Regions from separate parts of the uncultured Exiguobacterium sp. genome, predicted to be linked through region 1. Evidence: riboswitches for the same ligand, from Rfam matches in the RefSeq annotation. Region 1 holds a riboswitch; the other holds the start of a gene.

Region 1 (4,432 bases):
TGGATTTCGTTGATTGTTTTACGTGAGATGAAGCTTGCTAGTCCTTATGAGTGGTCAAATGAGTTATTACGGTCCTCTTTACACTGTGCAAAGCTCTGTGAACTCTTTGCTACCGAAACACGAACACTACAACCGGAGAGTGCTTACATGATTGGCTTGTTATCGCACATCGATGCGTTATTATCCGTTGATATTGACGATATCATCGATCAATTGCCACTCGAAGATTCTCTGAAAATTGTTCTACAAGGAAAGGATCATCCGTTTCGGGATTGCTTAGTGCTTGCGATTAGTGCGGATCGTGGTGATTTTGATCAGTTTGAACTGCTGAGTCAGCGTTTAAATGTATCACTTCCGCGAGCCTATGCCTTACTGACGGAAAGTCAAGAGTGGCTCATGCAGCGAGAAAAACATATTCAAGAAGAGTCAGACTCGATCATATAACTAAATAAGAGTTTGGAGACTTTTTTCTAAACATAGGACGACGTGTAATCATTCTCTTAACTGAGTAGGATTACACGTTTTTATTCGTCTCGAATCGCTTGATAGGAAGAATTTCTAAGGATTAAGGAGTAACTAAAAAATCTGAGTCCGTGAAGATCGGACTCAGATTTTTTAGTGAAATGATGTAAATTCAGTGTCTATCTTTTTGATGCAAGTCAGAAAATTCTACTTTATAGGCGTGGACCAGCTGACTTGATCGCATCCGTCGCACTCTCGAAACGGAGGAAATTGTTCTGGAATTTCTCAGCAAGCGAACGCGCTTGTGTGTCGTATTCGTCCGGATTCGACCAGACGCGTACAGGGTTGAGTAACTCGCTTGGAACACCAGGAACTTCAAGCGGCATATGAAGTCCAAAGATCGGGTGTTCTTCTGTTGGAATTGTTGCAAGTGTACCGTTGACGGCAGCGTTGACCATCGTCCGTGTATACGATAGCTTCATACGGCTACCCGTTCCGTAAGCACCACCTGTCCAACCTGTGTTGACGAGATAAACGGTGACACCGTGACGATCAATCAATTCGCCGAGCATCGTCGCATATTTTTCAGGCATCAGTGGAAGGAACGGTGAACCGAAGCATGTCGAGAACGTTGCTTCCGGTTCCGTGATACCCCGTTCTGTACCAGCGAGTTTTGATGTATACCCTGATAGGAAGTGGTACATCGCTTGTTCTTTCGTCAATTTACTGATCGGAGGCAAGACACCGTACGCATCAGCTGTCAAGAAAACGATTGTCTTCGGGTGACCAGCGCGTGATGGAACAGCGATGTTATCGATTGCTGTGATCGGATAAGCGGCACGCGTATTTTCCGTCAACGATGTATCATCGTAATCAGGATGACGGGCTTCATCGAGCACGACGTTCTCAAGGACGGTTCCAAAACGGATCGCGTCAAAGATTTGTGGTTCTTTTTCACGCGATAGGTTGACCGTCTTCGCATAACATCCCCCTTCGATGTTGAAGACACCGTCGTGCGACCAACCATGTTCGTCGTCCCCAATCAATTGACGACTATCGTCTGCTGAAAGGGTGGTCTTACCAGTACCAGATAGACCGAAGAACAAGGCAACGTCGCCTTCGTGTCCAACGTTTGCCGAGCAGTGCATCGAAAGCACGTTTTCTTGTGGCAAGAGGTAGTTCATGACGGAAAAGATCGATTTTTTAATTTCGCCAGCGTATTCCGTTCCACCGATCAAGACGATCCGGTGTTCAAACGACATCGCGATGAACGTCTCGGAGTTCGTTCCGTCAACGGCAGGATCTGCTTTAAAATGTGGCGCATAGACGACCGTGAACGGTTCGAAGGCAGCCACTTCAGGATACTCGCGTAAAAAGAGTTGTTTGGCAAACAGGTTATGCCAAGCGTATTGTGTGAGCACACGGACCGGAAGGGTGAAGTGCGTATCTGCACCTGCTGCAGCTTCTGTGTAGTAGAGCTGATCGGCTTCGTTCATGTAACGAAGAACCTTTTGCAACAATTGTTCAAATTTGTCTCCATCCATCGGTTGGTTGACATGACCCCAATCAATGTGAGACTCGCAGGAAGAATCACGGACGATGAACTTATCTTTTGGTGAACGACCTGTAAATTTCCCCGTTTCTACAGATAATGCGCCGTTCTCAGCAAGGACACCTTCTTCGTTTCGAATCGCATGTTCGACAAGTTCAGCAACAGATAGTTGTTTGAACACATGCTCTTTCTTGAGTAGTTCTTCGATATTCAGGACCGTCATCGGCATCCTGACCCCACCTTTCCCCTACGTTGGTTTTGGCTCACTGCATTTAGTATGACACATTTATTATATATGACATACTAAAGAGAGAGCAATCATTTTCTCGTGCTGATTTCTATTTATCTGGAAACGCTTTCAGCATTAACAGTTTAACATCTCTTTCAAAAAGTTTCGACTAGAATTTGAAACCTTGCTTGACAGAGTAGGTACAACTTTATATCATGTAATTCGTAACGGATACTCTTATTCTGAGCAGGTGGAGGGAACAAGGCCCGAAGAAACCCGGCAACCGTCCTACATTAATTCACATATTAATGAGGGAAAAGGTGCTCTCCTGAAGCGAAGTAAACACTTCGAACGATAAGAGGGTAAAGGAAGAACGCACAACCTTTCCCTGACCATTTTTTGGACTTGGAAAGGTTTTTTTCATTTTACCGTCCCACTCAACTAGGGGAAATGAGTACACCGTCAAATTCTTTTTTGGGAGGGTCATACATGACAAACCTTAATCGCCGACTATTCACGTCGGAGTCAGTCACTGAAGGTCATCCAGATAAAATCTGTGACCAAATTTCGGATTCAATTCTTGATGCAATCCTCGCAGCGGATCCAAACGCGCGTGTTGCGGCAGAAACTTCTGTTACAACAGGTCTCGTTCTCGTTGCAGGTGAGATCACGACATCGACTTATGTCGACATTCCAAAAGTCGTCCGTGAAACGATTCGTGAAATCGGTTATACACGCGCGAAATACGGTTTTGACGCGGACACATGTGCTGTATTGACATCAATCGATGAGCAATCAGCAGACATCGCTCTTGGTGTCGACCAAGCGCTTGAAGCACGTGAAGGTAGCATGTCTGATGCAGAAATCGATGCAATCGGTGCAGGAGACCAAGGTCTCATGTTCGGTTACGCAACGAAAGAAACACCAGAACTCATGCCACTTCCAATCTCTCTCTCTCACCGTCTCGCACGCCGTTTGGCAGAAGTGCGTAAAAACGGTCAACTCGACTACCTTCGTCCGGACGGAAAAACACAAGTCACGGTCGAATACAACGAGAACAACGAGCCGGTTCGTGTCGATACGATCGTCATCTCGACACAACACGCAGAAGAAGTCACGCTTGAGCAAATCCAAGCTGACTTGAAAGAACACGTCATCACACCGGTCATCCCGGCTGAATATATCGACGCAGCAACGAAATTCTTCATCAACCCAACAGGTCGTTTCGTCATCGGTGGACCACAAGGAGATGCTGGATTGACTGGTCGTAAGATCATCGTTGATACGTACGGTGGATACGCACGCCACGGCGGTGGAGCATTCTCAGGTAAAGATCCAACAAAAGTCGACCGTTCAGCTGCATACGCAGCACGTTACGTCGCGAAGAACCTCGTTGCTGCAGGTCTTGCAGATAAAGCAGAAGTTCAACTCGCGTACGCAATCGGTGTTGCGCATCCGGTATCAATCGCGGTTGACACATTCGGTACAGGAAAACTTCCTGAAGCGCAACTCGTCGAATTGGTTGCTGAAAACTTCGATCTTCGTCCGGCTGGAATCATCAACATGCTTGATCTCCGTCGTCCGATCTATCGTCAAACAGCTGCATACGGTCACTTCGGTCGTACAGATGTTGAGCTTCCATGGGAGCAAACAGATAAAGCAGCAGTTCTTGAAGAACAAGCAAAACGTTTCGCATAATCAAAAAGTCCGAAAATCCTACGCGGGTTTTCGGACTTTTTTGTTTCAGGGGAACTTTGCAGGAAACGAATGTTTTTTCTAGAAGAGGGTAAAAGTACATGAGTCGATTCGTATGAATACAAAGGGGGGTTCCGATTATGGAAATACGCGAAGCTATTCCAGCTGATGCAGGACGTATTCATGACATTGCCGTCACATCTTGGTTGGATACGTATGCAGAAATCTATTCCGAGCGTTCGAAAGCGCATTTCGTGCAGGAGGCGTATCCGCAAGAAGAAGTCGTTCGTGCGATCCGGACGGCGGAAGAAGCACGGGGAGAGTATTTTTATGTCGGAATCATCGACGAGGAGATCGTCGGTTTCATTCATGCTGTTGATGTTGAGGGAACGTGGGAAATCGTTCGTCTATATGTTTTACCGAAATATCAGCAAAACGGAATCGGGCGACGGCTGATCCGGGAACTCGAACGACAAGAAGCCGTCCCACTCGAA
Region 2 (4,432 bases), on a different contig from region 1:
GATACGCGTGCGTGCGTTTTGCGCCAAGGTGACCGTTTGTCGGATCAGTTTCTCTGCTTCCTCGGTTGAAATGTGACGTTGCTTGAATCCTTCGATACTTGCTTGATAACTTGAAGTGATCGCAACATCGGCACCTACTTCAAAGTAATCACGATGGACACGCTCAATCTGTTCCGGCGCTTCAATCAAGAGACGTGCTGACCAAAGCGGGTCGTTCAGGTCGAATCCCTTCTGTTCAAGTTCGGTTGCAAGGGCACCATCTAAAATAAGAAAGGGAACTTCTTGTAATCGTTGATCAACTGGATTTTTGATTCGGGACATCTTCAACACTCCGTTTCTGAGAAGAATTCGTGAACGCATGAACGACATAACAGATCACGATGAATGGAATACCACAGTACAAGGCAATTCGTTGTGTCGGATCAAATCCGATACCAATCAAGGAAATCAAACAAACGACGAGAGCGGCAATCGGTACGAATGGAAAAAGTGGTGTGCGATAGACCAATTCGTCGACCGTATGCCCTTCACGGAGGAATTGTTTCCGGAAACGATACTGGGCAACGCTGATACTCATCCAAACGACGACGACAGCGAGACCAGAAATCGAGACGAGCGCGATATAAACACTTCCTGCCGCATAAATACTAGACAGCAAGGCAAGTCCTCCGCCAAGCATGCTGAACAATACAGCTCGAAGCGGTACCCCACTTGGTGTCACCTGGGCGAAGAAGCGTGGAATCATGCGTTCGTTCGCAAGCGACCAGAGCATCCGAGAGGCGGCGTAAAGTCCAGAGTTCGCTGCTGACAAGATTGCTGTCAAAATGACAAAGTTCATCACGTCTGCTGCGTAGGGAATTCCGATCCGTTCAAATACGGCGACGAACGGACTTTCGAGCACACCTTTCCCTTCCGTTGGCAATAAGACGGCTAACACGATGATCGTACCGACGAAGAAGAGAACGAGTCGCAAAATCGTCGTCCGGATCGCAAGCGGAATCGTCCGCTTCGGATCAACTGCTTCACCCGCTGCGACACCAATCAATTCCGTTCCCGAGTAAGCAAAGTTCACGGCAAGCATCGTCATGAAGATGGCGAAAGCGCCATTTGGGAATAATCCACCTTCCGTTAAGGAAGAAAAGAATGGGGCTGGGCTACCATCTTGCAGTGGAATGAAGCCGACGATCGCTCCCGCACCAAGTAAAATGAAAGCAATGATCGTCACGACCTTAATGGCGGAAAACCAAAACTCGACTTCAGCGAACACACGGACCTTTAAGACATTGATACCAAGGATCATCGCAGCGAACAATGCGCTGAACACCCAGACCGGAATCGACGGGAACCAACGTTGCATCAAAATGCCTGCCGCCGTGAATTCTGAACCAAGGGCGACCGTCCATGTCAGCCAGTAGAGCCAGGCGACTGTATAACCTGTGCCGGGTCCGATGTACTTCGTTGCGTACTTATGGAATGATCCGGTTTCCGGCATGTGAACGGCGAGTTCACCGAGACTTAACATGACTAAGTAAACGACGACGGCCCCGATCAAATACGATAAAATCGTTCCGACGCGTCCTGCTTGTTCCAACGTATAACCTGTACTTAAAAATAACCCTGTTCCGATAACACCACCTAACGACAGCATGATCAGATGACGTGATTCCATCTTGCGTCGAAACGCTCCGCTCGTTTTCATGAATCCATTTCCTCCTCGTTCCACCTATTTCAAACAAAAAACGCATCCTCACGGATGCGTCGGTCGACAATTCGGAAATCTTATCGATCGGGTGCAGCACCCGCAGGAATTAGCACAGTATCTTTCGACCTGTTGCTGAGGTTTCATAGGGCCAGTCCCTCCACCTCTCTGGATAAGTATGTAATTGTTCCTAACCATATCAGAATGCAGATAATTCAGTCAACAAGCAGTTCTCGATTTTTTTGATAAATCCATAAATTAGATTCAATCAGTTGAAGGTGACGTGGAGAGCGTGTTTCGAGCAACGTGCTAAAGAAATGTTCCACTTCGACAGGCTGACCCTTTTCCATGTCCCGTAACATCGACGATTTCATCGTGTCTTCCATTGCATGCATCTGCTTCAGCAAGACCGCTTCTACATCATCATTGAAAATTGCACCTTGTTCTTCCATCGCTTGTTTCGCTTCCTTCATGACGTCTTGAATCATCTGATAACCAATTGGGTCCTTGCGAACTGGACCGATGGCAGAGCGAAATAGTGTCGTCACGCCCGCAAATGTCGAAATGAAGAGGTACTTTTGCCACATGTCATCCATGATATGCATCGAGTACGCCATCGGTGCCTTCGCTTTCGCAAAACGTGTTGCAATCTCCTCTAAACGCGCTGTTGGTTTACCGGTTCGTGAACCAAACAATAGCCGATGAGACGGGCTTGTCTGTACAATACGCCCTTCTGCATCAAGCGTCGATTCGATGAAGCAAAGCCCTCCCAGTACTCGATCTTCTCCGAAGACTTCTGTTAACCGGCGAATATGACGCATCCCGTTCAATAAGGGAATGATATATGTATCTTCCGAAATGAATGGCGCAAGATCCTGTAAGACGTCATCCAAGTGATAGGCTTTCGTAGAAAGTAAGACGACATCAAATGTGTGATTTGGTCGCATGTCTCGTGTCACTAACTGAGGCGTGATCGTGATATCACCATGAGGACTAGTAATCTGTAACCCTGTCTTTTGTAATTGTTCATAGCGCTTCGGACGAACAAAGAATGTCACCTGTTCCCCTTGCTCAGCAAGACGTCCCCCGAAATAACCTCCAACTGCTCCTGCACCTACGACTAAAACATGCATATGCATTACCTCCTTTTTAACTAATCGATTCGTTACTTACTCCTTCACCCTAACATATCGGAAACCATTTTCCTGATTCCTACTTGAATCACTAAAATGTAAGTTAAGCGTTTGCATTTTAGAAAAAAACGTTTATACTAACTTGTATACAAGTATACTCACTCTAGAAATCAGGTGATTCCATGTCAGAACTGTTATACCCCCTGAAGTGGTTAGCGAAAGCTTCCGCCGGAGATCGTGTTGCACACGAGTTACGGATGCGGATTATTTCAGGAAAGATTGAAAGCGGTACCATCTTATCTGAGAATAAATTAGCCTCTGATTTTTCAGTCAGTCGCTCTCCTGTCCGGGATGCGTTAAAGGTCCTTGCATCCGAACAATTGATTCGTCTCGAACGAATGGGAGCGGTCGTCGTCGGTTTGTCCGAGCGCGACATTCAGGAAATCTATGATGTCCGGTTGCTCATCGAAACATTCGTCTTCGAGCGACTCGTCAAAATCGAACGGTCTGAACTCGTCCGTGAGCTCAGTAAAATTCTAGAAATGATGAAAGTTGCCATCAAATACAAGGATGCCGATGAATTTTCCTTCCAGGACGTACTGTTTCATGAAACAATCATCCGCTCGATCGATCATGGGTATGTCAGCATGATTTGGCAAAATCTTAAACCGGTCATGGAAAGTTTCATCCTCCTATCGATGCGGGTACGATTCGAGGAAGACATCGAAGACTTCGAACGCATTCTCGCGAACCACGCCTTGTATATCGAAGCGATCGAGACAGGGGATCGTGAACGGATGGTTGCTTCCTTACATCAGAACTTTGATGACGTCCAGGAAGTCGAAGATCTCTGGAAAACGCAACAAATGATGTCGAAAGGAGTCGATTCACATGACTGAATACATGTTAGGCGTCGATATCGGTACGACGAGTACGAAAGCAGTCTTATTTACGACAAAAGGAGAGGTTGTCGGACAAACGAATGTCGGTTACCCACTCCACACACCAAACCGTTCGACGGCGGAGCAGGATCCGGAAGAAATTTTTGATGCTGTACTCGAATCGATCCGTTTGATCACAAAACGTCATCCAAGCATGCCACCAAAGTTCGTCGCGTTCAGTAGTGCTATGCACAGCTTGATCGCGATGGACGCACAGCATCAGCCATTGACTGCCTGCATCACATGGGCGGACAGTCGGAGTGAAGCATGGTCGAACAAGATTAAGGAACAATACGGTTTCTCGATCTATCACCGGACCGGGACACCGATCCATCCGATGTCACCGCTCAGCAAAATCAGTTGGCTCGTCGAAGATCGTCCGGAGCTCCACGCTCAAACGAAAAAATATGTCGGGATCAAGGAATTTGTTTTCCAAAGACTTTTCGGCAGATATGTCATCGACCACTCTCTCGCTTCAGCAACCGGTCTCTTTAATATTCATGAATTAGGCTGGGATACGGGCGCGTTACATGTCGCAGGGATCGATGCAAGCTATTTATCAGAACCCGTACCGACGACGACGTCATGCACTGGACTGAATGTCGATTACGCACGACAAATGGGACTATCCGTTGATACGCCGTTCTTAGTCGGTGCTA

The links. Region 1 has a riboswitch for S-adenosylmethionine ahead of metK (methionine adenosyltransferase). Riboswitches for the same ligand answer to the same signal wherever they lie in the genome.
Region 2: it holds a riboswitch for S-adenosylmethionine, as region 1 does, so the genes downstream of both, ACHWTJ_RS01425 (amino acid permease) here and metK (methionine adenosyltransferase) in region 1, are expected to answer to the same signal.

What each region holds. Positions count from the first base shown of each region.
Region 1 covers NZ_CAXYJR010000005.1:512,973-517,404, forward strand. The annotation lists gene ACHWTJ_RS04305 (EAL and HDOD domain-containing protein) at 1-444, shown strand, start outside; gene pckA (phosphoenolpyruvate carboxykinase (ATP)) at 675-2,243, opposite strand; SAM riboswitch class I at 2,478-2,604, shown strand; gene metK (methionine adenosyltransferase) at 2,733-3,941, shown strand; gene ACHWTJ_RS04320 (GNAT family N-acetyltransferase) at 4,079-4,432, shown strand, end outside.
Region 2 covers NZ_CAXYJR010000003.1:17,399-21,830, forward strand. The annotation lists gene mmuM (homocysteine S-methyltransferase) at 1-321, opposite strand, end outside; gene ACHWTJ_RS01425 (amino acid permease) at 296-1,699, opposite strand; SAM riboswitch class I at 1,777-1,878, opposite strand; gene ACHWTJ_RS01430 (ketopantoate reductase family protein) at 1,915-2,832, opposite strand; gene ACHWTJ_RS01435 (GntR family transcriptional regulator) at 3,015-3,731, shown strand; gene gntK (gluconokinase) at 3,724-4,432, shown strand, end outside.